2 regions of the Mesorhizobium sp. M1273 genome follow, and region 2 is predicted to be linked to the other one. Evidence: riboswitches for the same ligand, from Rfam matches in the RefSeq annotation. Region 2 holds a riboswitch; the other holds the start of a gene.
What was found. Region 2 has a riboswitch for cobalamin ahead of NKH30_RS26690 (DUF1636 family protein). Riboswitches for the same ligand answer to the same signal wherever they lie in the genome.
Positions count from the first base shown of each region.

Region 1 (11,488 bases), on a different contig from region 2:
GGGCCATTCTCGGCGACGCGCAAACGCTCCGCACGCTGCACGAAACGGGCCTGCGCTACATCACCGGCGCAGCGCTCTCGCCCATGTCAGCCTTCCTGATCCTGCGCGGTCTGAAGACGCTCACGCTGCGCATGGAACGGCACAGCGCCACTGCCCTTGCGGTGGCTCAGGCGCTCGAGGCGCACCCGGCGGTGGCATGGGTGAGTTATCCCTTCCTCGACTCGCACCCTGATCAGGTGACGGCGCGAAAGCAGATGTCCCAAGGGTCGGGCATGTTGGCCTTTGGCCTCCACGCTGGGTTCGAGGGCGCGCGGCGGATGATGGACCGGCTCAACCTGATCACCCGGGCTGTCAGCCTCGGCGATGCCGACAGCCTCATCTATCATCCGGCAAGCCTGACCCGTGCTCGTCAGCCGATCCGCAAGGATGCGCATCTGGCCGATGGAGTCGGCGAGGACCTCATGCGTCTCTCGGTGGGTCTTGAAGACGTCGATGACCTAATCGCCGACCTGCGGCGGGCTCTGGACGCCTTGTGATGACCTGTCGTCCGGCCAGTCCTGCGCTCACGCACAAACCTGGAGCCTTGCCATGGCATTCCTGAGCGGTCTTTCCGCGTTTCCCATCACGCCCGCCGATCGTGACGGCCGCGTCGATACCGTTGCTCTGCGCAAGCTGATTGCCAGGCTTTGCGCCGCTCAGGTCGATTCCATCGGTCTTCTCGGCAGCACCGGCACATACATGTATCTGACGCGCGAGGAACGGCGACGGGCGCTCGCCGAGACCTTGGACGAAACCGGGGGACAAATGCCGGTCGTGGTGGGTGTGGGCGCGCTGCGCACCGACGAAGCAGTGAGGCTCGCGCAGGACGCCAAGGCCCTTGGGGCTGCCGCGGGGTTGCTTGCCGCCGCCTCTTACACCCCGCTCACTGATGACGAGGTGTTCGAACATTTCTCGACGGTGGCGTGCGAGAGCGGCCTGCCGATCGTCGTCTACGACAATCCAGGAACGACGCATTTCCATTTCACCCCAGCACTCGTCAGCCGCCTGGCAAAGGTGCGGGGGATCGTCGCTATCAAGAATCCGACAGACAAGGGCGATGCGATCAAGAGCCATCTGGCCGACCAGAGGCGCACTGTGCCGGAAGGGTTCTCGATCGGCTACAGCGGCGACTGGAACGCCGCAGAGGCCATGATCGCCGGCGCTGACACATGGTACAGCGTCCTCGCCGGCATCCTGCCCGAGGTCTGCGTGAAGATCGTCACGGCGGCGCAGCAGGGCGATGCGGCCGAAGCGCGACGGATCGATGCCACGCTTGCGCCGCTCTGGAGCCTCTTCAAGGAGTTCTCGAGCGTTCGCGTCGTCTATGCACTTGCCGAATTGCTCGACATTTGCCGTGCCGACCCCCCGCGTCCCATCCTGCCTCTGCCCTCAGCAGCGAAGCGCCAGATCGCCGCCGCGTTGGAACGCTTACCATCGGATGTCAACCGGTGAATAGCGAACCCGGCGGCCAGTGAAAGGAACTGTCATGTATTTACCCGCGCATTTCGATGAACCGAGCCGAGAAGTCCTCTACAAACTGATCGAGAACAGTGCACTTGGCATGCTGATAACCCATGGCCGGAGCGGTCTCGACGCCAATCACATCCCCTTCGAACTCGACACGTCACAGGGAGAAAACGGTACCCTTTACTCCTGCGCGATTAATACACGTGCCGAAGGAAAGTGCACATTCTCGCTCGAGTGACTTATTTCAAAGGATGTGATCGCGTTTTGGCACATTCACGGCCGACATGCGGCAGCCGGTCACTCACCACATGGTGAGCAACCAGGAAACCCTCCGGCCTACACTTTCTACCGGAGCGCACGTGCTGCATCGACCATGTTCATCAGGGCAGGGCGGACCTCCTCCCATTTGCGTGTTTTGAGGCCACAGTCCGGGTTTACCCACAGTTGGGAATCCGACAGTCGCTCGCGGGCAAGCATGACGAGATCCGAAATCTCGCCGACTTCCGGGACGCGTGGTGAGTGAATGTCGTAGACTCCGGGACCGATTTCGTTCGGATATTTGGAGCTCGTGAAGGCGTCCAGCAGTTCCATCTTCGAGCGCGACGTCTCAATCGAAATGACATCCGCATCCATTTCAGCGATCGCGTCGATGATCTCGTTGAACTCCGAGTAGCACATGTGGGTATGGATTTGAGTCGCGTCCTTTACACCCGTTGAAGCGATCCGGAAGCATTCGACAGCCCAGTCGAGATAGTCGTTCCAATCAGACTGGCGCAGTGGCAATCCTTCGCGAAACGCGGCCTCATCAATCTGGATCATCCTTGCGCCGGACCATTCGAGATCCGTCACCTCGTCGCGGATGGCGAGCGCGATCTGGCGGCATGCTTCGGAGCGGGGTACGTCGTCGCGAACAAAAGACCAGTTGAGAATGGTCACCGGGCCTGTGAGCATTCCCTTCACAGGGTTTTCCGTAAGCGACTGGGCGAATTGCCACCAGCGCAGCGTCATCGGCTTGGGTCTCGATACGTCGCCGAAGATGATGGGGGGGCGCACGTAACGCGACCCATAGCTCTGCACCCAGGCATGCTGGGTGAAGGCGAAGCCGGACAGCTGCTCGCCGAAATGCTGTACCATGTCGTTTCGTTCGAACTCACCGTGCACCAGCACGTCCAGCCCGATCTCTTCCTGCCAGCGAATTGCAGCCTCGATCTCCTTCTTCAGGAAGGTCTCGTAGTCGACATAGCTCAGCTGGCCCTTCGCATGAGCGGCCCGCGCCCTGCGTACCTGCGGCGTCTGCGGGAAGGACCCGATGGTCGTCGTCGGGAACGGCGGCAGCCCGAGCGTGCCGGCCTGGACTCTGGAGCGCTCGGCAAAAGCGCTCTCTCGTCGCTTCATGCTGTCGTCAATGGTGGCGATCCGCCCCTCAACCAGCGGGTCATGGATCTTCGTGGATGTCACGCGAGTGGCGGCAGCCTCGGCAGACGCTTTCAACGCGCCTGCCACCGCATCCCTGCCTTGGGACAGGGCCCGGGCAAGCAACACCAACTCGTCGGTCTTCTGGGCCGCGAAGGCGAGCCACGACCTGATGTCCGCGTCGAGTTCCGTCTCCATGCGGAGGTCGATCGGCACATGCAGCATCGAGCAAGAAGGCGCGATCTCGACGCGGTCCAAGGGCCAGCCGGCGACGATCGGTTTGATGCGGTCGAGAATGGCGGGCAGGTTCGCACGCCAGACGTTGCGGCCATCGATCAAGCCAAGCGAGAGCACCAGATCCTTCGGTGCGAGCCGACCCACCGTTTCCAGCTGCTCGGGAGCGCGCACGAGATCAATATGCAGCCCGGCCAGGGGCAGAGAAACCGCGGTTTCGAGATTGTCTCCCAGCGGCCCGAAATAGGTAGCCAGCATGATCTTCAGCTCGGGCGCGGCTTTCGACAGCTGGCCATAGGCGAATTCGAACGCAGCTCGTTCGTTCGGGTTCAGATCGAGGACAAGCGCTGGCTCATCGATCTGCACCCAGTCGGCTCCAGACAGCTTCAGCCTCTGCAGGAGTTGCTCGTAGACGGGCAGCAGCCGCGGCAGGAGCGCGATGGGATCGAATCCTTCGGCAGGCGATTTCGCCAGCTTGAGGAAGGTGATCGGTCCAAGGATGACTGGGCGTGTGTGAACGCCGAGAGCTTTAGCCTCGATGAAGTAATCGACCGGTTTCGTCGACGAGAGGGCGAACGTCTGATCATCGTTGAGTTCCGGCACAATGTAGTGATAGTTGGTGTCAAACCACTTGGTCATTTCCATCGCGGTTACATCAGACCGATGAGCCGCCTGCTGGTGACCAGCGTGTCGACAATCCTCCGTCTGACCCTGGTTGCCCCGCGCCATTGCGAAGTAGATGTCAAGTGGAACCTCGCCGCTATTCCAGCCGTAACGGGATGGAACGGCGCCGACCATGGCTGCGGTGTCGAGCACATGGTCGTAGAGCGAGAAGTCGTTCGACGGGATTTTCGACACGCCGCGATCGTGCTGCTCCTCCCAGCTAGCGGCACGGAGCGCCTTCGCGGTCGTGAGAAGGTCGGCAGCGGACGACTTTCCGGACCAGTAGCTTTCAAGCGCGAATTTCAGTTCTCGCCGACGACCGAAGCGGGGCACGCCGAGCGTTGCTACAGGAATTTGCTGAGAGACAGTCATGCCAGACCCCGATGGTTGGGGCGTCGGTGACAAGGAAGGCGCTAGCAGGCCGGCACGAACGCCAGGCTGCAGCGGCCACCGAGACACCCCGCCCGTGGACGTAATTCGCCGTGGCAGGTCTCCTGGCTCGCGGGGTCATAGCCTCTACCCGTCTTCCCAAGGCTATTCGCCTCAGTGACATGAGTGGGGTTGGCTCGCCGCTAACAGTTGCGGGGGCAGCGCCGGCATCGCATCGGCTTCCCTCTTAGCTCCGCTGCGGCAGCGCCGTACGGAGAACCACGACGCGGGAGACAATTACAGCAGTTCGCTTCTTTGTCAACGCCGCATAAAGAAATGTTTATGTCGTTATGTTAAATTTCCGTTGGCATGTTCCAAAGGTCGCCTCGAAAGCGAAAACTGTGGAAGCCTTGAGCGGCCGGTAAATCAAAGCAATGACGCACGGCGCCCTTGTCCAGGAGGATAGGAGTTCGTCGGCTGCCGGCAGCAAACATACCGGCAAGCGCCGTGGTGCTGCTTAGCGCATCATGCGAACCACCTCGGCGTCGAACTTCGGCTCCGAGGTTCCGACCGCTTCGTTGGTGATCTGCTCGCGACCATATTCGGCTCAATGGCGAGGCTGTTGCCCATGTGGAAGCTGTTGGCCGTGAGCCCTCGGTGATATGACACAACGATTTCGGGGGGAGCACACCGAGGCCAGGCGCAGCGGCGTGTTGCGAAGTGATCGAGGCCAATGTCTCGAACTGCTTGTTCGCAGCCCACCGGCTCAAGGTAACCCGGCTCAAACCACCGGGCCAGCTCAAGTCCTGTCCAAATGAGGCCTGAGCGGCAAATCGTCGTGCACGCGCACGGTTTGGCGTTCGATCTTGTGATGCGTCTTGGGCGGACAATCGCCACGGTGCAGCGCGCAGAAGCGGTCCCCAATTGGGAAGCCGAGGGCGGTGAGGGCAAGCCAGCGCCACAGGCGGAAGGGGACTTGGACCTGTTTGCCCTGCTGGACCACAAGTTCGCGACACAGGGCCTCAAGGAGAAGACCAAGAGTGATTATGCGCGGGACCTCGCCAAATTCATCAAAAGCAGCGGGCAGTCAAAGTTCGGCGCCGATTGACATGGAGATAGCCATCGCGGCGGACCGCCCAGGCGGACCGCAAGCCGGAATACAACCGGGTGCAGGCGGCCAAGCTCGTCCACAAGATGGCGTCGGGCACACACCGGCGATGGGAGAGCGGACCGTGGAGTGCAGGAACTTTACGCCTATCCACGCTCCCGTGGACGTGTCCTGCGGCACATCGGCAGCGATATTGAGGAGGCAGTTGAGCTTCTGGTCGAGCACTCTTACCTGCCGCTACCTACGCTTAACGTCATCTCGTACTGAAAACGCACCACGCAAGGTCGAGATGTAACATGCGCCCTTCGTGGATGGTTCTAAGCTTCCTCGGGCGCGGTCAATCTGTGATAACGGTCGCTTGGAACCTCCATCACCGCGACGCGATCAAGGTTGGCGTATCGCGCTCGGTAGTAACCTTCTTCCTCCACTTCGGCGAAACTACACTGGGGAACGTCAAAGGTCGCAGCTTCCAATCCGAAGAAAGTCGTAGCGGTTTCTTCATCCAAGAAGTTCCACTCATCTTCTCCGTCGTCATATGTGACGCGAACATAGGAGGCCATGCGCACGGCTTCCTGATCACCCATCTCTGCGATGATGGCATCGCATTCTTTCTTCAGCTTTCCTGAAACCTCACCCTTATCCCAGTCATCCAAAGCCCGATAGATTTCTGGATGATAATACTCTGGCATCTCCTCTACATCTTCACCGATAAGCTCAATGGTGCGGACATATTGCGGATTTATCAAGAGTATTTTGTTGTCAAGGCTCCAACAATACAGCCATGGCCTGCTTGTGTTATTTCTACGAAGATTATGAAGTTCCTTCAACTGACGTAAAATCGATTCACGCGCCTTTTCATCGATAGGATATTGGCGGCTGCCAACAGTCGTCTTGATTCTGAGCGTGCCGTATCGCGTTTCGGCATCGGCAATTGCAAACGGGCTCGTGCGCCACTCCTCGACATCAATCTTCCAGCCCAGCAGCTCCTCGACCGTGCATTTCAACGTGAGACAAAGGTCCTTGATCTGCTCGACGTTCAACTGCGTTTTGCCTGTTTCCCAACGGGCCACAGTCTGTTGCGTCGTTGCCATCTGCTCTGCCAAATCTTTTTGAGTCATGCCCAGTCGAACCCTAAGCTCTTTCATGTTCATAACTCACCTCGCGTGTTCAACACACGCATTGTGGATGAATTAATCTAATCGTCAAGCGTGTTCAAAAATCGCAGCATGTGTTTTTAGGGCGTCTTCGAGGCTCCGGCAGCCGTTCGTGACCACTTGCGCCAGACACAGGGCTGGTACACAGCACGAATGGGGCGATCAAAAATTACTGCTGAAATTCAGATAATTATTGTGGGCGAGTCTGGATCTCTCTGATCGACACGATAGTCGACCATCACCATGATCGGACCGCTTCGTGGCCGCAGGTCAAGTTGCAGCGTCGGTTCGCTGAACTTGTTGGTCGGATCCAGATTGAGCGTTTCAAAATCCGGCTGACGCAGAAGGATGCCCATCAGTCCCCCAATGACAAGAACCAGCTGGCGGACGAGCAAGGCTCCCGAAACACCTTGGACATCCGCCAGTTCGCCCCAAAGCCAGCTTCCCGCCGCCATGCCGCCGTACGTGGCCGTCTGATAGAGAGAGGGCGCGTCCAACCACCCACCGCGGCGCCGAAAGCTGCACTGTGACGTTAAACAGCGAGAATGATTGAATCCAGGCCGCACCGGCTGGCATGAGGTTGAGACAGCTCAGCCCAACGTGCTCGCTCCATGCCCGAAAGAAGCAGCTGATCGCCAATACAAAGAACGCACCGCGAATGACCCATTCGTTGGAGAGAACTTCTCGGACCCGCCCGCTGAGGAGCGCGCCGCAAATCGCTCCCAGGCCGAAGAAGCCGAGCATCACGCCGTAGGTGACTGCGGTCCCTTTGATCTGTTCGGGAGCGACCAACGGCAGGAGAGCCAAAATGACAACGGCGGTGAGGCCGAAAATGAAACTCCGGCACATCACCTTGAGAAGGTTCGGCGACAAGAGCACGTAACGGAAGCCCGCCGCCATCGCACTGCCGAAAGCCTCCCGCGACAGCGCTTGTCGTGCCCGTTCGGCTTTCCATCGCAACAGCGCAGCGATCAGAGCGAAGTAGCAAAGGACGTTGAAGAGGAACGCGAAGGCCGCACCGGCTGTGGCCACGATTAGGCCGCCAATCGCCGGCCCGATGCTGCGCATGAGATTGTAGCTCATGCCGTTGAGCGCAACCCCGCTTGGCAGGTGTTCGCGAGGCAGGATATCTCCCATGGAGGCTTGCCAAGAGGGATCGTGCAATGCCCAACCACAGCCGATCAGGAAGGTGAGAGCCAGAAGGGTCCAGGGTGTCATTTCCCCCGCATAGGTCAGGAACGCCAGGAAGGCGGATACGCAGACCATCAGCTGTTGCGCAGTCAACATGATCCGGCGACGGTCAAAGTTGTCCGCGAGCGCTCCCGCCGCGAGCGAGAAGATCATATAGGGGAGGGTGGTCGATGACTGGACGAGCGCCACCATTCCATGGGAGGTGGCGATGCTCGTCATCAGCCAAGCCGCCGCCACACCTTCCACTAGGGTGCCAAGGTTCGAAACGAGTGCAGCCGACCATAGCGAACGGAAGGTCTTGTGCTGAAAAGGAACCAGTGAAGATGTTCTCTTCGCCATTGTGGGAAGCTTCGGGACGACCGCGGGGCTGGATTTGGTTCGCCTCACTCAACCATGGCCTCGCCATACAAGCCAAGCTGCCACAGTGGCGCGCCTGCTAACCCAGAAAACTTGGCGGCCTTAACTACCCCCTGAGGAGTGTCTCTCGACATTCCTCAGGGAACTCGACGCGAATGTCTGCAATATCCGCTAAGCGGGCAGAATTTCTGCGACAGCATTTGCTGAAACCCTACTTTACAACAGTGTGGCGCTTCCGGCCGAGCGAAAGCCGGATCGGGAGGTCTTGGGAAGATATCATTGTATCAACGTCGACAACGTTGCCGTTGATCCGCACACCTCGTCCCGAGATCGCCCTTCGCGCTTCCCCTTTGGAGGAGGTCAATCCGGCGCGTACCAGCAAATCCACAAGGGCTACTCCGGCCAACCCCTCGGCGTCATTTAGATGAAGCGTCGGTAGCCCCTCTGCGGCTTCGCCCTGCCCAAATGCTTGGCTAGCCGTGGCCTCCGCCTGTTTGGCGGCGTTAGTTCCATGTGCCAGGGCCGTAGCTTCGTTGGCGAGACGTTCTTTGACGGCGTTTAGCTCGGTTCCTTCAGCCTGTCCAAATCGCTCGATCTCGTTCATCGGCAGATCGGTGAAAAGCTTCAGAAACCGAACGACATCAGCGTCTTCCGTGTTACGCCAGAATTGCCAGTAATCGTATGGCGAAAGGCGATCTTCGTTGAGCCACACAGCTCCGGCAGCCGTCTTACCCATCTTGACACCTGAAGGAGTCTTCAGAAGCGGCGTAGTCACTCCGAAGACTTCCTTTCCATCCGTCCGCCGTATCAAGTCGATGCCATTGATGATGTTCCCCCACTGGTCGGCTCCACCCATCTGCAAACGGCAACCGGTCCGGCGGGTTAGCTCAAGGAAGTCGAACGCTTGGAGGATCATGTAGTTGAATTCTAAGAAGCTCAGATTCTCCTGCTTTTCCAGCCGCGACTTCACACTGTCGAAAGAGAGCATCCGATTGACGGAGAAATGCCTGCCGACGTCTCTCAGCATGTCGATCCAACGAATGCTGTCCAGCCAGTCGGCATTGTTCACCATCACGGCATCCGTCGGGCCGTCTCCGAAGACAAGGAGACGGCCAAAGACCTTTCTGATCCCTTCAATGTTGGCGGCGATCCGCTCGTCCGTCAGCATCGGCCGCGCGTCCGAACGGAAGCTGGGATCGCCGATGCGGGTGGTCCCACCCCCAATGAGAACGATGGGTTTATGGCCAGTCTGCTGAAGATGACGAAGCGCCATGATCAGAAGAAGATGGCCGACATGAAGACTGTCAGCCGTCGCATCGAAACCAGCGTAAGCGGGTACGATGCCTGCTTCAAAGGCGGCATCGACACCCGGCAGGTCGGTCCCTTGATTTACATAGCCGCGCTCAATGAGCGTCTTCAAAGCCGCCGAATATGGTTTGGAATGACCGGTTGATAAATCGGGAAGTGCCATAGGGAATCCTCCTGGTATTGCCGCCAGGGGGTCCTCTCAATGAACAAAGCCGCCTGACGGCGGATTGTTTCAAGGCATGATCGAAACGCGCCGCTCCTTATGGAAGCGTCGCATAATAGATTGCAGCGATGAGCGCGGACTTGATCATGTGCCGATGCATAAAGGACTTTATCCGCACCTGCAAGGCAATCTGAAATGGCTACTTCGGGGAGCTGCCGAGCCTTTGTCGCGACGATTTGCAACTGACTTTTGCACCTCGCAGAACTCAACTTTTGCGACAACATTTCCTGCTTCCCGCTTTCCTTCTGATGTCGAGCCCAGCGCGCTTCACCTGCGCTTCGCTGCAGCCGGTCAGCTTTGCCGTCCTGCTGATACTGTTGCCGCCAGACCGGAAGACAATAATGCGTTCGTGTGTCACCAAGTCAGCTTGGCCTCCGGCGGGGCGGCTTATCCGGATGACTGCACGTGATCAGTTGCTGGTTCAAGACAGAGAAGAAGGCCTGCATCGCCTTTGCCGATGTTCAAGGTCAGTTCAATGTGGGTAATTTTCCGACGCCGTATTGCGCCACCGGCAAAAACGGCGTGAATCCTGAAACCTACGCCTGCAATTGGTGTGAAGCAGGCGAAAAGGGCTGCAGTGGCGGCGATTTCATCGAGGAAGGTTTGCGGCGGCGGCAGCGACACCGTTTTCTCGCGTCAGCAAATCCCGCCAAACCATTACCACCCCTATTGCGACCACGATATTCAGGGGCCGTACCGGAACCACGAGGGTCCTTACCAGGCGTGTCTCGCCACGCAAACCACCACCCACAATGGCATGGTGTTTGCCCTTAGAGCCTGACCCGAAACTCGGTTTTGGGGATGGAAGCGGTTGAGTGGCCCCGTCCGTTGTGATTCGCTTGAGTTGTCTAGACTTGAACGGGATAACGACATGGGTTGGACGGAGACCACCCGCCGGCGATATTGCCGCGCGGGGCAGCGAGATGCAAACGCGTTGACGGACAGGGAATGGGCGTTGCTCGAGCCGTTCCTGCCGGGAACGAAGACAACGGGACGACCGCGGACGACAGAACTTCGGGCGGTCGTGGACGTGCTCCTCTACATCGCCTGGACCGGCTGCCAATGGCGGGCATTGCCGGATCGGTTCCCGCCGGTCTCGACGGTTCAACGCTATTTCTATGCCTGGCGGGACAACGGGCTGTGGAAGACCATCAACTTCCACTTGGTGGCTGCGGCACGCCTGGCGCTTGGTCGCGAGGCGAGCCCGAGCGCCGGTGTCATCGACAGCCAATCGGCAAAGACCACGGACGTTGCCGGTTTGCGTGGTTACGACGTCGGCAAGAAGGTCAAAGGCCGCAAGCGCCATATCATTACTGCCACAGAGGGACACTTGGTCGGGCTGACGGTGCACACGGCCGACATCCAGGAAGGCAGTCGGCGTCATCGCCTCCATTCGACGGCTTTCTCCCTGGTTGCGGCATCTGTTCGCCGACGGCGGCTATGCCGGAGAAAAACTGTCGCAGGCACTGGCCAATCTCGGCACATGGACCATCGAAATCATCAAGCGCTCCGACGCGGCCAAGGGCTTTGAGGTGCTGCCACGACGATGGGTCCTCGAGCGAACTTTCGCCTGGCTGGGACGTTGTCGCCGGCTCGCCAAAGACTTCGAGGCGACCATCGCCAGCGCCGAGGCATGGATCTTCATCGCCTCGATCCGCCTCATGCTTCGCCGCATGGCAGCTCCACGTCGTGCGTCGAGTTTCGAGTCAGGCTCTTACAGGCATGCGCAGGACGCGCGAAGCCGCTCAAATCTCCCCAGATGGGTCAGCCATCGAAGACCGGCATCACTTGCCCGTTGAGCGGCTATACGATAATGCTCCGCGCTAAGCAGGAAGCGCCAAAAATTCGAGCGGCGACTTCATTCTCCTATTCAGGAAGGAACTATGAGGCGGCAGACGCGACCATTCACCGTGGAAGTCAAACAAAAGCGCAATTATCAAAAATCCGCACGTTCCATCTGGG
Region 1 is NZ_JAMYLV010000031.1:24,793-36,280, reverse strand. Features, by position in the region: gene NKH30_RS25535 (trans-sulfuration enzyme family protein) at 1-536, shown strand, start outside; gene NKH30_RS25530 (dihydrodipicolinate synthase family protein) at 589-1,491, shown strand; gene NKH30_RS25525 (FMN-binding negative transcriptional regulator) at 1,526-1,744, shown strand; gene metE (5-methyltetrahydropteroyltriglutamate--homocysteine S-methyltransferase) at 1,852-4,188, opposite strand; cobalamin riboswitch at 4,284-4,484, opposite strand; gene NKH30_RS25515 (hypothetical protein) at 5,039-5,293, shown strand; gene NKH30_RS25510 (helix-turn-helix transcriptional regulator) at 5,611-6,444, opposite strand; partial or broken gene NKH30_RS25505 (MFS transporter) at 6,657-7,977, opposite strand; gene tyrS (tyrosine--tRNA ligase) at 8,207-9,466, opposite strand; gene NKH30_RS25495 (hypothetical protein) at 9,543-9,935, shown strand; gene NKH30_RS25490 (hypothetical protein) at 9,914-10,150, opposite strand; partial or broken gene NKH30_RS25485 (IS5 family transposase) at 10,398-11,205, shown strand; gene NKH30_RS25480 (transposase) at 11,410-11,488, shown strand, end outside.
Region 1: another riboswitch for cobalamin. It lies ahead of metE (5-methyltetrahydropteroyltriglutamate--homocysteine S-methyltransferase); the one in region 2 lies ahead of NKH30_RS26690 (DUF1636 family protein).

Region 2 (11,488 bases):
TAAGCTTTTGCGCTGGTATGCTGCCGAACGGCAGGCCGATGCCGAGGGAGGTACTGCCGGCTGCCAGATCGAAAATTCCGATGGGCCGGCGATCCTTCGCGCCCCCCTCTGTCCTGCCGGACATCTCCCCCTCTAGGGGGGAGATTGCGCCTTCGTCGCCGCTTTCGCCAATCGCCGAAGGTGCTGGGGGGAAGCCGCCGGCGAAGCTGCAGATCTCCCCCCTAGAGGGGGAGATGTCCGGCAGGACAGAGGGGGGCGCGACGGATCGCCAACTTGCGAGGGATCTCAGCTGCCTCGCCGTCAAATCCCGCGCATGGGCATCGCGGCCCTTTTCGGCAACCATCCTGAGAATGGCGACAGCGATGTCACAAGCCGCATCTTCCTCGGACATCGCCAGCGGCGTGGCACCCTGCGCATCTCCGGCGAGCGATACCCGCCACTTAATTCCGTCGGCGGCCCGCACCCCGACCAGCCTGACATCGGCCGTAACCGCATCCATTGTCAGCTGCCCGCAGCCGTCAACAATCACCGAAACCTTCGGGCCAAGGCGTTGCGTAACACCGGCGTCCTCAATTGCCGCCCTAATCCGCTGCGCCATTGGGCGCGGGTCGGCTATCTCCTCCTGGTCGAGCCCGGCCAGCGGGCCGGTCTCGACCGGCACGCCGGTGCGCACCGCGATGCCGAGCGCATCGACCTCCATCGCCAGCAGCCGCGCGCTTGCGGGCGTCAGGCCGCGGATCTGCAGGCTGCCGCGGGCGGTCACTTCCATGATACCGTTGCCATGGCGCAAGGCAGATTCGCAGAGTCCGATCAACGATTTCGGCAACAGTCCTCCAGCGACCGGATTGAGCCGCACCAGCAGCCCGTCGCCGGTCTGCATCGGCGCGGACAAGGCGGGGCAGGCGCCACGGCGCGAGAAAGCGTTCATGCCGCCACTCCCAGAGCTTGCACTTCGGCAATCAGTGCGGCGAGATCGTCATCGATCGAATTGCGCAGCGGATGCCAGAGCCCGCGCCGCCGTGCCGACAGCAAACGCTCGGCAATCACCTTCGCCGCCGCCGGGTTCTCGCGCAGGATGAAGGCGCGCACCACGGGTTCGCCAAGATAGGCGTCGTGCACCGCCTCGATCAGCGTGCCCGATATGGCATGGGTAGTCTCAGCAAAGCCGACTAGACGGTCGACCGTCTCGGCGAATTCCGAGGCGCCGCGCGGGCCATGACGCATCTGGCCGGCGATGAAGCGCGGATTGACGGCGCGGGCGCGAACTACCCGGGATACGGCCTCACCAACCGAGCGCGGCTTCGGTCTTTGCGGGTCCGTGGTGTCGAGCACGATCACGTCGGCGTTTTTGCCGAGCGCGGCAAGTGCTGCCGAAAAGCCGCCGATGAAGGCGACGTCGGCCGAGCCTTCGAGGATGTCGCGGCCGGGGTCGTCGCCGGTATGAACCAGAAGGTCGGCCTCGGCGAGGCGATCCTCGAACGCGCCGGGCGCCGAAATGCCTTTGCCCTCGGAGCCGCCATAGACGTGCGAGGTGGCGGCGAGATAGGTGCGGCCGATCTCTTCGCGCGCGGCCCAGTCGCCGCTCGACAACAAGTCCTCGACGCCCGCGCCGTAAGTGCCCGGCGAGGTGCCGAAAATGCGCGGGCTGATCTTGCCGTCGATGCGGGCCCTGGCGGCGAGCGGGTTTTCCGAATCGTCCTCGTCGCGGGTCGCCACCGCGTTGGCCGCGGCGTCGATCAGCGCGATCTGGGTCGGGAACATGTCGCGGAACAGGCCCGATATGCGCCAGGTGACATCAATGCGCGGACGGCGGAGTGTTGCCGGCGGCAGCACATCTATGCCGGTGATGCGGCCGGTGGCGGAATCCCATTGCGGCCGGCAGCCCATCAGCGCCAGGCCTTGCGCGATCTCCTCACCGCCGGTGCGCAGCGAGGCCGAGCCCCAGAGGTCGATGACCAGCGAGCGCGGCCAGTCGCCATGCGATTGCATGTAGCTGCGGACGACTTCCTCCGCTGCCACCTTGCCCAGATCATAGGCGGTCGGCGTCGGCATGGTGCGCGGGTCGGCGGTAAACAAATTGCGGCCGGTGGGCAGCACATCGCTCCGGCCACGCGCCGGCGCACCGGCCGGACCGGCAGCGACGTGGCGGCCGTCGAGGGCGGCAAGCAGCGCGGTTTTTTCAGCTGCCGCGCTTTGCCGCCGCAACGGATCGGCCTCGCCTTCCGGCGAGCGGCCGTAAATGTGCAGGCCGTCCTTGATGGCGAAATCCTTGAGATCGCAGAGCCAGGCGTCGATGCGGCGCAGCGCTTCGTCGGGGACGTCGGTTTGGGCAACCCCGGCTTCCGAGGCGAGGCCGGTCTTTTCCGCCGTCTCGACGATCAGCTTCGCCAGGCGGTCGCGGCGGCGGCGGTCGAGCCCGTCGGCCTGGGCATATTCGTCAACCAGTCGTTCAAGCCGGTGCTGGTTTTCGTCCAGCCCGGCGCCGGTCAGCGGCGGCGGCAGATGGCCGAGCGTGACGGCGGCAATGCGCCGCTTGGCCTGCGCTGCCTCTCCCGGGTTGGAGACGATGAAGGGATAGATGACGGGCAGGGGACCGGTGACTATCTCGGGAAAGCAGTTTTCGCTGAGCGCCACGGTCTTGCCGGGCAGCCACTCCAGCGTGCCGTGGGCGCCGACATGGACAATTGCATGGATGCCGAGCGACTTGCGCAGCCAGAGCCCAAAGGCGACCAGCGCATGGCGCGGCGGCAGCGTCGGGTCGTGATAGTCGGCGCGGCGGTCGGCTGAGCGCCCGCGGTCAGGGGCGAGTGCCACGGTGACGTTGCCGAAGGTGGCTGTGCGGAAGGCGAATTGTTTTTCGCTGACCAGCAGCGAAGGTTGGCGTTCCGTCGCGCCCCCCTCTGTCCTGCCGGACATCTCCCCCTCAAGGGGGGAGATTGCGCTGTTGTCTCTACTTTCGCCAATTACCGAGGGCCTTAAGGGAGAGCCGGTGGCGGAACTGCTAATCTCCCCCCTTGAGGGGGAGATGTCCGGCAGGACAGAGGGGGGTGCCTCGCACAAACCTGTCTCATCTTCTGGATTTCCCCATGCGGCTTCCACCGCAGCGATGGCCGACGGCGGCAATTCCGTCGAGAAGGTCAAATACTCCTTCAATGCCAGCCCATGGCCGCCCTTTTCCAGCGTCTCCAGCAACTCGCGCGGTGTTTGCGGAATGCTTTCAACGGCGTAGCCCTGTTCGCTGAGGTCGTGCAGCATTGCCAGGACGCTGGACGGCACGTCGAGACCAACCGCGTAGCCGGTGCGACCGGGGGCGCTCGGATAGTCGGGGATCAGGATGGCGAGCTTGCGCTCCGCACGCGGCGACCGCTGCAGGCGCACGAAGGCCTCGACACGGTTCGCCACTTGCGCCACGCGGTCGGGCTCAGGCCGGTTGGCGAAGGCGCGGAAGGCCAGCGCCGGGTCGGTTTCGCTTTCGCCCTTGAATGAAATGGCGCCGGCCAGGATGCGGCCGTCGAGCTCGGGCAGGACGACATGCATGGCAAGGTCGGCGGGCGCCAGGCCGCGCTGATTGGTTTGCCAGATGTCGCGGCGGGTGGTTGCGACGATGACCTGGAACACGGGCACGCCGGCGCGGTCGAACAGGGTTTCAACGCCGGGCTCGGCACCCGAGGCGAAAGCTGTGGCGGTGATGATGGCGGCAGGCTTCAGGGTTGCGAGCGCGGTTGCGACAAAGGCGAGCGACGCCGGGTCCTTGAGGCTGGAGACGAACATAGGCACGGGAGCCATGCCGCGGTGGCGCAGGGCTTCGAAAAGCGCGTCGATGGGCGCGACATCGGCCGCGAGCAGCATCGAACGGTAGAAGAGAATTGGCACGACGTCCCCCTCCCCCTCGAGGGGACCCGCAGGGCCGGGTGGGGTCGTCACGGCAGTGCTCGACGTTTTGTGCAGGCGCGCTTCGGAGAGGACCCCACCCCCGGCCTGCGGCCGGGCCCTCCCCTCGAGGGGGAGGGGGACACCGCGTTCTACGACCCCCAGTCCCGGCTCGTAAAATCCCGCCTTTGGCACGCTAACAGGTTCGGCTACCGCCGCACCCGATCCAGCGAGACTTGCCAGCCTCTGCACCAGCGCCGTCATATTTGCCGGCCCGCCCTCGCGGAAGTAGCCAAGCAGGGCGTCCAACTCCTCGCGCGGCAGCGTCGAGCCTTCGATCAGTCGCAAATCCTCGTCGTGGCTCTCGCCCGGTAGGAGCGCCAGCTTGATACCGCGATTTCGCGCGATAGCGGCGAGCTGGTCGCAGCCATAGCGCCACCAGTCATAGCCGCCGAGGATGCGGACCAGAATGACCTTGGCGTGGCGGGCGACACTGTCGATCCACAGGTCGACGGACATCGGATGGCGCAGGTCGCGCAAGGCGGCGAGCCGCATCGACGGCAGGCGGTGCGCATCTGCCTTCCACGCCGCCGCCAGCCCGGCCAGGTCGCTGTCGGTGAAGGACAGCGCCACGACATCCGCAGGCGTTTGCCTGAGATCGACAGGCTCGGCGAGATCGTCGAGCGAGGCGGATGTGGTGGTGAGGATGTGCATCGCGGCTCGTACTTGGGGTCAGCCGGCGAGGATACGCTCGATGGCCGGGCGGTTCAGCCCTTTCAGGCCGATGACGACGAGGCGCGAGCGGCGGTCGTCTTCAGCGGTCCAGGCGCGGTCGTAATAGTGGTTGACGCGCGGACCGACGGCCTGCAGCAGGAGCCGCATCGGCTTGCCGCCGACTTCGACGAAACCTTTGACGCGCAACACGTTTTCTTCCTCCGCCGCCGTGGCGACGCGTTGTGCGAGCTCGTCCGGGTTGGACACAGATGCGATGTCGATGACGAACGAGTCAAAATCGTCATGTTCGTGGTCGAGCTCGTCGTCGTGGTGGGTCTTGCGGTTCTCGATTTCGTCCTCGACGGCGAGGCCGAGGCCGAGCAGCACCGAAGGGTCGACCTTGCCTTGCGAAGTCGGTACGATCTTCACCGCCCGCGCAACGTGCTTGCCGATGACGGCATTGGCACGGGCCGAGCCGGCTGCGTCCATCAGGTCGCTCTTCGACAGGATGATCAGGTCGGCGCAGGCGAGCTGGTCTTCGAACACTTCCTCGACCGGATCGTCATGGTCGAGCGTCTCGTCCTGCGCCTGCAGGGCGTCCATGTCGTTGGCTACGCGGCCATCAGCCAGCGCCGGTCCGTCGACCACGGCAATGACGCCGTCCACCGTCACGCGGCTTTTCACCGACGGCCACTGGAAGGCCTGGACCAGCGGCTTGGGCAAAGCGAGGCCGGATGTCTCGATCAGGATGTGGTCGACCCTCGGCGTCAGCGACAGGATCTGGTCCAGCGCCGGGACGAAATCATCGGCGACGGTGCAGCAGATGCAACCATTGGCCAGCTCGACGATGTTTTCCTCGGGGCAGGTGTCGATGCCGCAGCCCTTCAGGATCTCGCCGTCGATGCCGATGTCGCCGAACTCGTTGACGATGATGGCCAGGCGCTTGCCTTTGGCGTTTTCGAGCAAATGGCGGATCAACGTCGTCTTGCCGGCGCCGAGAAAGCCGGTGACCACGGTGCAGGGAACGCGCGAAAGGGAGGCAGCGGTCATGTCAGGTCCTTCAAAAGGTCAAGGGGAGGGATGCGGGCAACCAGGCCGCGCTTCAGGCAATCGGGACGGCCGCGCCATGGAATGAGCCCATCGGTCGAGGTGGCGAACAGCTTTGCCCCGGTGACGAGATCGGCGCCCCTGGTCGTGGTCAGATCACCAAAGACGTAACTCCAGCAGCCGTCGCGCAGCATGGCCGCGCTGAGCCGGCGCTTGCAATTGCCGAGGCATTCGACGGTGCGGATTTTGATGTTTTCGCTGGAAGCAGCGCGGCGCGTGTCCTCTGCGAGCAGTTCGCCAGCGCGCGGATGAGCGTCCGAACCGGTCTCGTCACGGCAGGACGAGCAGACGATGACGGTAACGCCGGCCGGGGAATCACCATGGCCGGACAATAAATCCGCTGTCTCAGCCGGAAAACTGCTGTCGCGTTCCAAATCAGGCTCCTTGCCCGGAAAACCCGCCAGGCGATCGGATTCTTAGGTCCTAGACGGCAGGTCTCCTGGCTCGCGGGTCATCGCCTGGGTGCCGCCTTCCCGGGAATATCCCAGTGGTTTTCGGCCTTGGCTCGTCGCTTACAGTTGCGGGGACAGCCGCGGATTTGAAATCGAGATTTCGCACCGCATTCCCTCTTGGCCCCTGCCGTTGCGGGCAGGGGACCGTCTGGAACGGATTTAGGCTTGTGGAGGCAGTTGTGTCAACGCACGTCTATGGCGCGGCGATATCCGCGAGCGGCCGGCCCAAATCGCCGGCAGCGGTCACCTCGATGCGTTCCAGGCCGAGCCAGCCCTGTATCTGCTTCAATTCCTTGAAGAGTTCGGCAGCGGTTTGTGGCGGGGCGCCGGGCTCCGCATAGGCGGCATGGACGCGCAATACGCCGGCCGGACGGTCGGCCCTGAGGTCAACGCGCCCGACGATGCTGTCGCCGAGCAGGAATGGCAGCACATAATAGCCATACCGCCGCTTTTCGGCCGGCGTGTAGATCTCGATGCGGTAGTGGAAGTCGAACAACCGCTCGGTGCGCGATCGTTCGAAGACGACAGGATCGAACGGCGCGAGCAAGGCGCGCGCCTCGATCCTGCGCGGCAAACGGGCGTCCTTGTGGAGATAGGCTGTTTTGTTCCAGCCGTCGACGCTCACCGGCAACAGCTCGCCGGCCTCGACCAGCTCCTCGATGCGGCCCTTGATGTCGGCGGGCGAGAGGCGGAAATAGTCGCGCAGGTCGCCTGCCGTGGCGATGCCGTGGGCACGGGCCGAGATGCGCAGCAATTCGCGGTGAGCGTCTTCGGGGGAGGGCGTTGGCAGACTCAGTATTGTTGGCGGCAGCACGCGCTCCGGCAGATCGTAGAACCGTTCGAAGCCGCGGCGATGCGCCGTGGTGATGCGGCCGGCCCAGAACAGCCATTCGAAGGCGTGCTTGGCATGGCTCCAGCCCCACCAGCCACCCGAACCCTTCTGCCCTTCGAAAGCCGACGCCGCGATCGGGCCTCGTTCGGCGACCTCGCGATAGATGTCTTCGATATAGGCGGCGTGCTCGCGGCCCCATTTGGCCAGTCCGCTGTACATTTCGTCGCCGCACTCGGCCCGCTGCATGCGCCAGCGCATCAGCGGATAGGTCTCGACCGGCAAGAAGGAGGCTTCGTGCGCCCAATATTCGAAGACCATGCGCTTGCGCGTTACGGCGGCGTCGTCGAGCAGCGCCAGCTTGTAGGGGCCAAGCCGCGAATAGAGCGGCATATAGTGGGCGCGCACCACGGCGCTGACGGAATCGATCTGCAGCAGGCCGGTACGGGCAAGCACGCGGGCCAGATGCCGGCGGTCAGGCGTGCCGGTGGGGCGCGGGTCATTGAATCCCTGTGCCGCGAGCGCAATGCGGCGGGCCATGGCGAGCGAGATTTTTTCCTTCATGAAGGCGGCATCCGGACGATTTTAGACAGAGAAAATGACCTGCGATTCCGTGCCATGCTAACAGGGTTTTGGCGGCATCCATGTCAGGAGAGAAAAGTGGAGTAAAAAGTGAAGGAAATCAAACAGGAGCGGATCGGACCAGTTTTCCCGGATATGCCGTCCAGCACCGCGATTTGAACAAGGTTTGACTTGCTTCGCCGAAAGCGCTGCGCTAACCCTCGCCGCGTTGCAGCATAGAGCCCCCTTAAAACGGTTCAGTGGTTAAACTGTCACGCTTCCGCAAGTGGGTCCGGTGCTGTAATCAGAGTGGATTGGCCGCCAACGGAAACTGCAGCATGAACGCACTTTTAGGTTCGTACCTGCCCATCGTCCTGTTCATCGGCGTGGCGCTGATCGTCGGGCTGGCGCTGCTCGCCGCACCGTTCCTGGTGGCCTACCGCAACCCCGATCCGGAAAAGCTTTCCGCCTACGAGTGCGGCTTCAACTCGTTCGACGACGCCCGCATGAAGTTCGATATCCGCTTCTACCTGGTGTCGATCCTGTTCATCATCTTCGATCTGGAGGTGGCCTTCCTGTTTCCGTGGGCGGTGTCGTTCAGCCAGATCGGCATGCTCGGTTTCTGGTCGATGATGGTGTTTTTGGCGGTGTTGACCATCGGCTTTGCCTATGAATGGAAAAAAGGAGCGCTGGAATGGGATTGAACGACAGTTCCGGTACGCTCGTCGCGCCGAAGCCCAAGGGCCTCATCGACCCCAACACCGGCAGGCCGGTCGGGTCCGACGATCCATTCTTCCTGGAGATCAACAACGAGCTCGCCGACAAGGGCTTTCTCGTCACCTCGACCGAGGCGCTGATCACCTGGGCGCGCAGCGGCTCGCTGATGTTCATGACGTTTGGCCTCGCCTGCTGCGCCGTCGAGATGATCCATACGTCGATGCCGCGCTATGACTCGGAGAGGTTCGGTGTCGCGCCGCGCGCGTCCCCGCGCCAGTCCGACATCATGATCGTCGCCGGCACGCTGACCAACAAGATGGCGCCGGCGCTGCGCAAGGTCTACGATCAGATGCCGGAGCCGCGCTACGTCATCTCGATGGGCTCTTGCGCCAATGGCGGCGGCTATTATCATTATTCCTATTCGGTGGTGCGCGGCTGCGACCGCATCGTGCCGGTCGACATCTACGTGCCCGGCTGTCCGCCGAGCGCCGAAGCGCTGCTCTACGGCATCCTTCTGCTGCAGAAGAAGATCCGCCGCACCGGCACGATCGAGCGGTGAGCGGCATGACCCAGGCGTTGAATGACCTCTCGACCTATCTCGGCGAGAAGCTGATCGGCCGGATCGGCGCGGCGGTGCTCGCCTATGGCGAACTCACTATCTCGGTCGAGCCGCGCGACCTGATCGAGGTGGTGACCTTCCTGCGCGACGACCCGAAATGCCAGTTCATTTCGATCATCGACGTTTGCGGCGCCGATTATCCGTCACGGGCAAAGCGCTTCGACGTCGTCTATCACCTGCTGTCGCCGAAGCAGAATATCCGCATCCGGCTCAAGGTCCAGGCCGACGAAGAGACGCTCGTGCCGTCGATCACCGGGATATATCCCGGCGCCGACTGGTTCGAGCGCGAGACCTACGATCTCTACGGCGTGCTGTTTTCGGGCCATCCCGATCTGCGGCGGATCCTGACCGACTACGGCTTTGAAGGCCATCCGCTGCGCAAGGACTTTCCGCTGACCGGCTTCGTCGAGGTGCGTTACGACGACGAAGCCAAGCGCGTCATCTACGAGCCGGTGGAGCTCAAGCAGGAATTCCGCAATTTCGATTTTCTGTCTCCGTGGGAAGGTACGGATTACGTGCTTCCAGGCGACGAAAAGGCGAAACAATGATAAAAATATCACGGCATTGGCTTCCGATCGTGATCGTATCGTTTTTCGCGCTGTTGGCCGGTGACTTGACGGGTCGAGCGGATAGCATTCCTGACGGCAATTTTGAGTCTAAGCTGCAAAAATATGATCCCAAAGCGGTCAGCGCTGCCTTGCGCTATGTTCGAAATTTCAACATGAACGCAAATTTCAAAGCGATGGCGCCCGCCTTGCGGCAGCAAACGATAGCTGAATTGAAAGGAGCCAATCCCTCGATTTCAGACAGCGATGCGGGTGAGTTTGCTGATGACTTCATCAAGCGAGCATTGCTGGATAACTCGGAGACTCTAGAGCATCTGACGGCGTTGATGCTGCTGGAAGCCTTCGATCCCGATGAAGTGGAGGCGATGGATGACTTTTACGCGTCGCCGATGGGGTCGCGTATTTTGGCAAAGACGCCGGCCTATATGGCCAAACTGCCGTATCTGGCCGAGTACTTCCAAAAAACCATCGTCCCTGAGGCACTCCGGCAGACACAAGCTGCCCTGAAGGCACAGGGTAAGGACATCAAAATCTGATTTGTTGAGGATCGAAGCTCCGGTACTGGGGCAATGAGTATATAGAAAAAATGGCTGAAACCTCCGTCCGCAATTTCAACATTAATTTTGGCCCTCAGCACCCTGCGGCGCATGGCGTTTTGCGCCTTGTGCTGGAGCTCGACGGCGAAGTCGTCGATCGCGTCGATCCGCATATCGGTCTGTTGCATCGCGGCACGGAAAAGCTGATCGAGGCCAAGACTTATCTGCAGGCCGTGCCCTATCTCGACCGGCTCGATTATTGCGCGCCGATGAACCAGGAGCATGCCTTTGCGCTTGCCGCGGAGCGGCTGCTCGGTATCGAGGTGCCGAAGCGGGGCCAGTTGATCCGAGTTCTCTATTCGGAAATCGGCCGCATCATGTCGCATATCCTCAACGTGACGACGCAGGCGATGGATGTCGGCGCGCTGACGCCGCCGCTGTGGGGCTTCGTCGAGCGCGAAAAGCTGATGGTGTTCTATGAGCGCGCCTCGGGCTCGCGCATGCATGCTGCCTATTTCCGCCCCGGGGGCGTCCATCAGGATCTGCCGCAGAAGCTGATCGAGGACATCGGCAAGTGGATCGACCCATTCCTGAAATCGGTCGACGATCTCGACGCGCTTTTGACCGGCAACCGTATCTTCAAGCAGCGCAATGTCGACATCGCGACGGTGTCTCTGGCCGACGCATGGGCCTGGGGTTTTTCCGGCGTCATGGTGCGCGGCTCGGGCGCGCCGTGGGACCTGCGCAAATCGCAGCCCTACGAATGCTATGCCGAGCTGGATTTCGACATTCCGATCGGCAAGAACGGCGACTGTTTCGACCGTTATCTGGTACGCATGGAAGAGATGCGGCAGTCGGCGAAAATCATGCGCCAGTGCGTCGACCTGTTGCTCGGCAAGGAAGGCAGCGGGCCGGTGTCTAACCTCGACGGCAAGGTGGTGCCGCCGAAGCGCGCGGCGATGAAGCGCTCGATGGAAGCGCTGATCCATCACTTCAAGCTCTACACCGAAGGCTACCGCGTGCCGGCCGGCGAGGTCTATGCGGCGGTCGAGGCGCCGAAAGGTGAGTTCGGCGTCTATCTGGTCTCCGACGGCACCAACAAACCCTATCGCTGCAAGCTGCGCGCGCCCGGCTTCGCGCACCTCCAGGCCATGGACTTTTTGTGTCGCGGCCACATGTTGGCCGACGTCACCGCCGTTCTCGGCTCCCTCGACATCGTGTTTGGTGAGGTGGATCGGTAGCAATGAACGCGCTTGTCACCGCAGCGGTTCTGACCATGGCGGCCCAAGTTCCTGCTTGGGCCCCGGATGGTCGATTGCTTTCGCGAGACCTGCTCAAGATCGGGTTTGAGCTGGTCTCGGAGGGCGACTTGCTGATGGGGCGTACATACGAGAGGCATGCGCCGATGGATGAGGGGATGGGTTTTCATTCTCTTCCGTGTCCGATCGAGTCGTTTGTTGCCCAAGTGCCCAGCCGGCCGAGGCCTTACTGTGTCTCTTGGGTTGACGATCGTTATG
Region 2 is NZ_JAMYLV010000034.1:45,640-57,127, reverse strand. Features, by position in the region: gene cobG (precorrin-3B synthase) at 1-928, opposite strand, end outside; gene NKH30_RS26700 (cobaltochelatase subunit CobN) at 925-4,584, opposite strand; gene cobW (cobalamin biosynthesis protein CobW) at 4,603-5,634, opposite strand; gene NKH30_RS26690 (DUF1636 family protein) at 5,631-6,065, opposite strand; cobalamin riboswitch at 6,104-6,307, opposite strand; gene NKH30_RS26685 (winged helix-turn-helix domain-containing protein) at 6,337-7,536, opposite strand; gene NKH30_RS26680 (NADH-quinone oxidoreductase subunit A) at 7,872-8,237, shown strand; gene NKH30_RS26675 (NuoB/complex I 20 kDa subunit family protein) at 8,228-8,809, shown strand; gene NKH30_RS26670 (NADH-quinone oxidoreductase subunit C) at 8,815-9,417, shown strand; gene NKH30_RS26665 (DUF2059 domain-containing protein) at 9,414-9,971, shown strand; gene NKH30_RS26660 (NADH-quinone oxidoreductase subunit D) at 10,022-11,212, shown strand; gene NKH30_RS26655 (hypothetical protein) at 11,215-11,488, shown strand, end outside.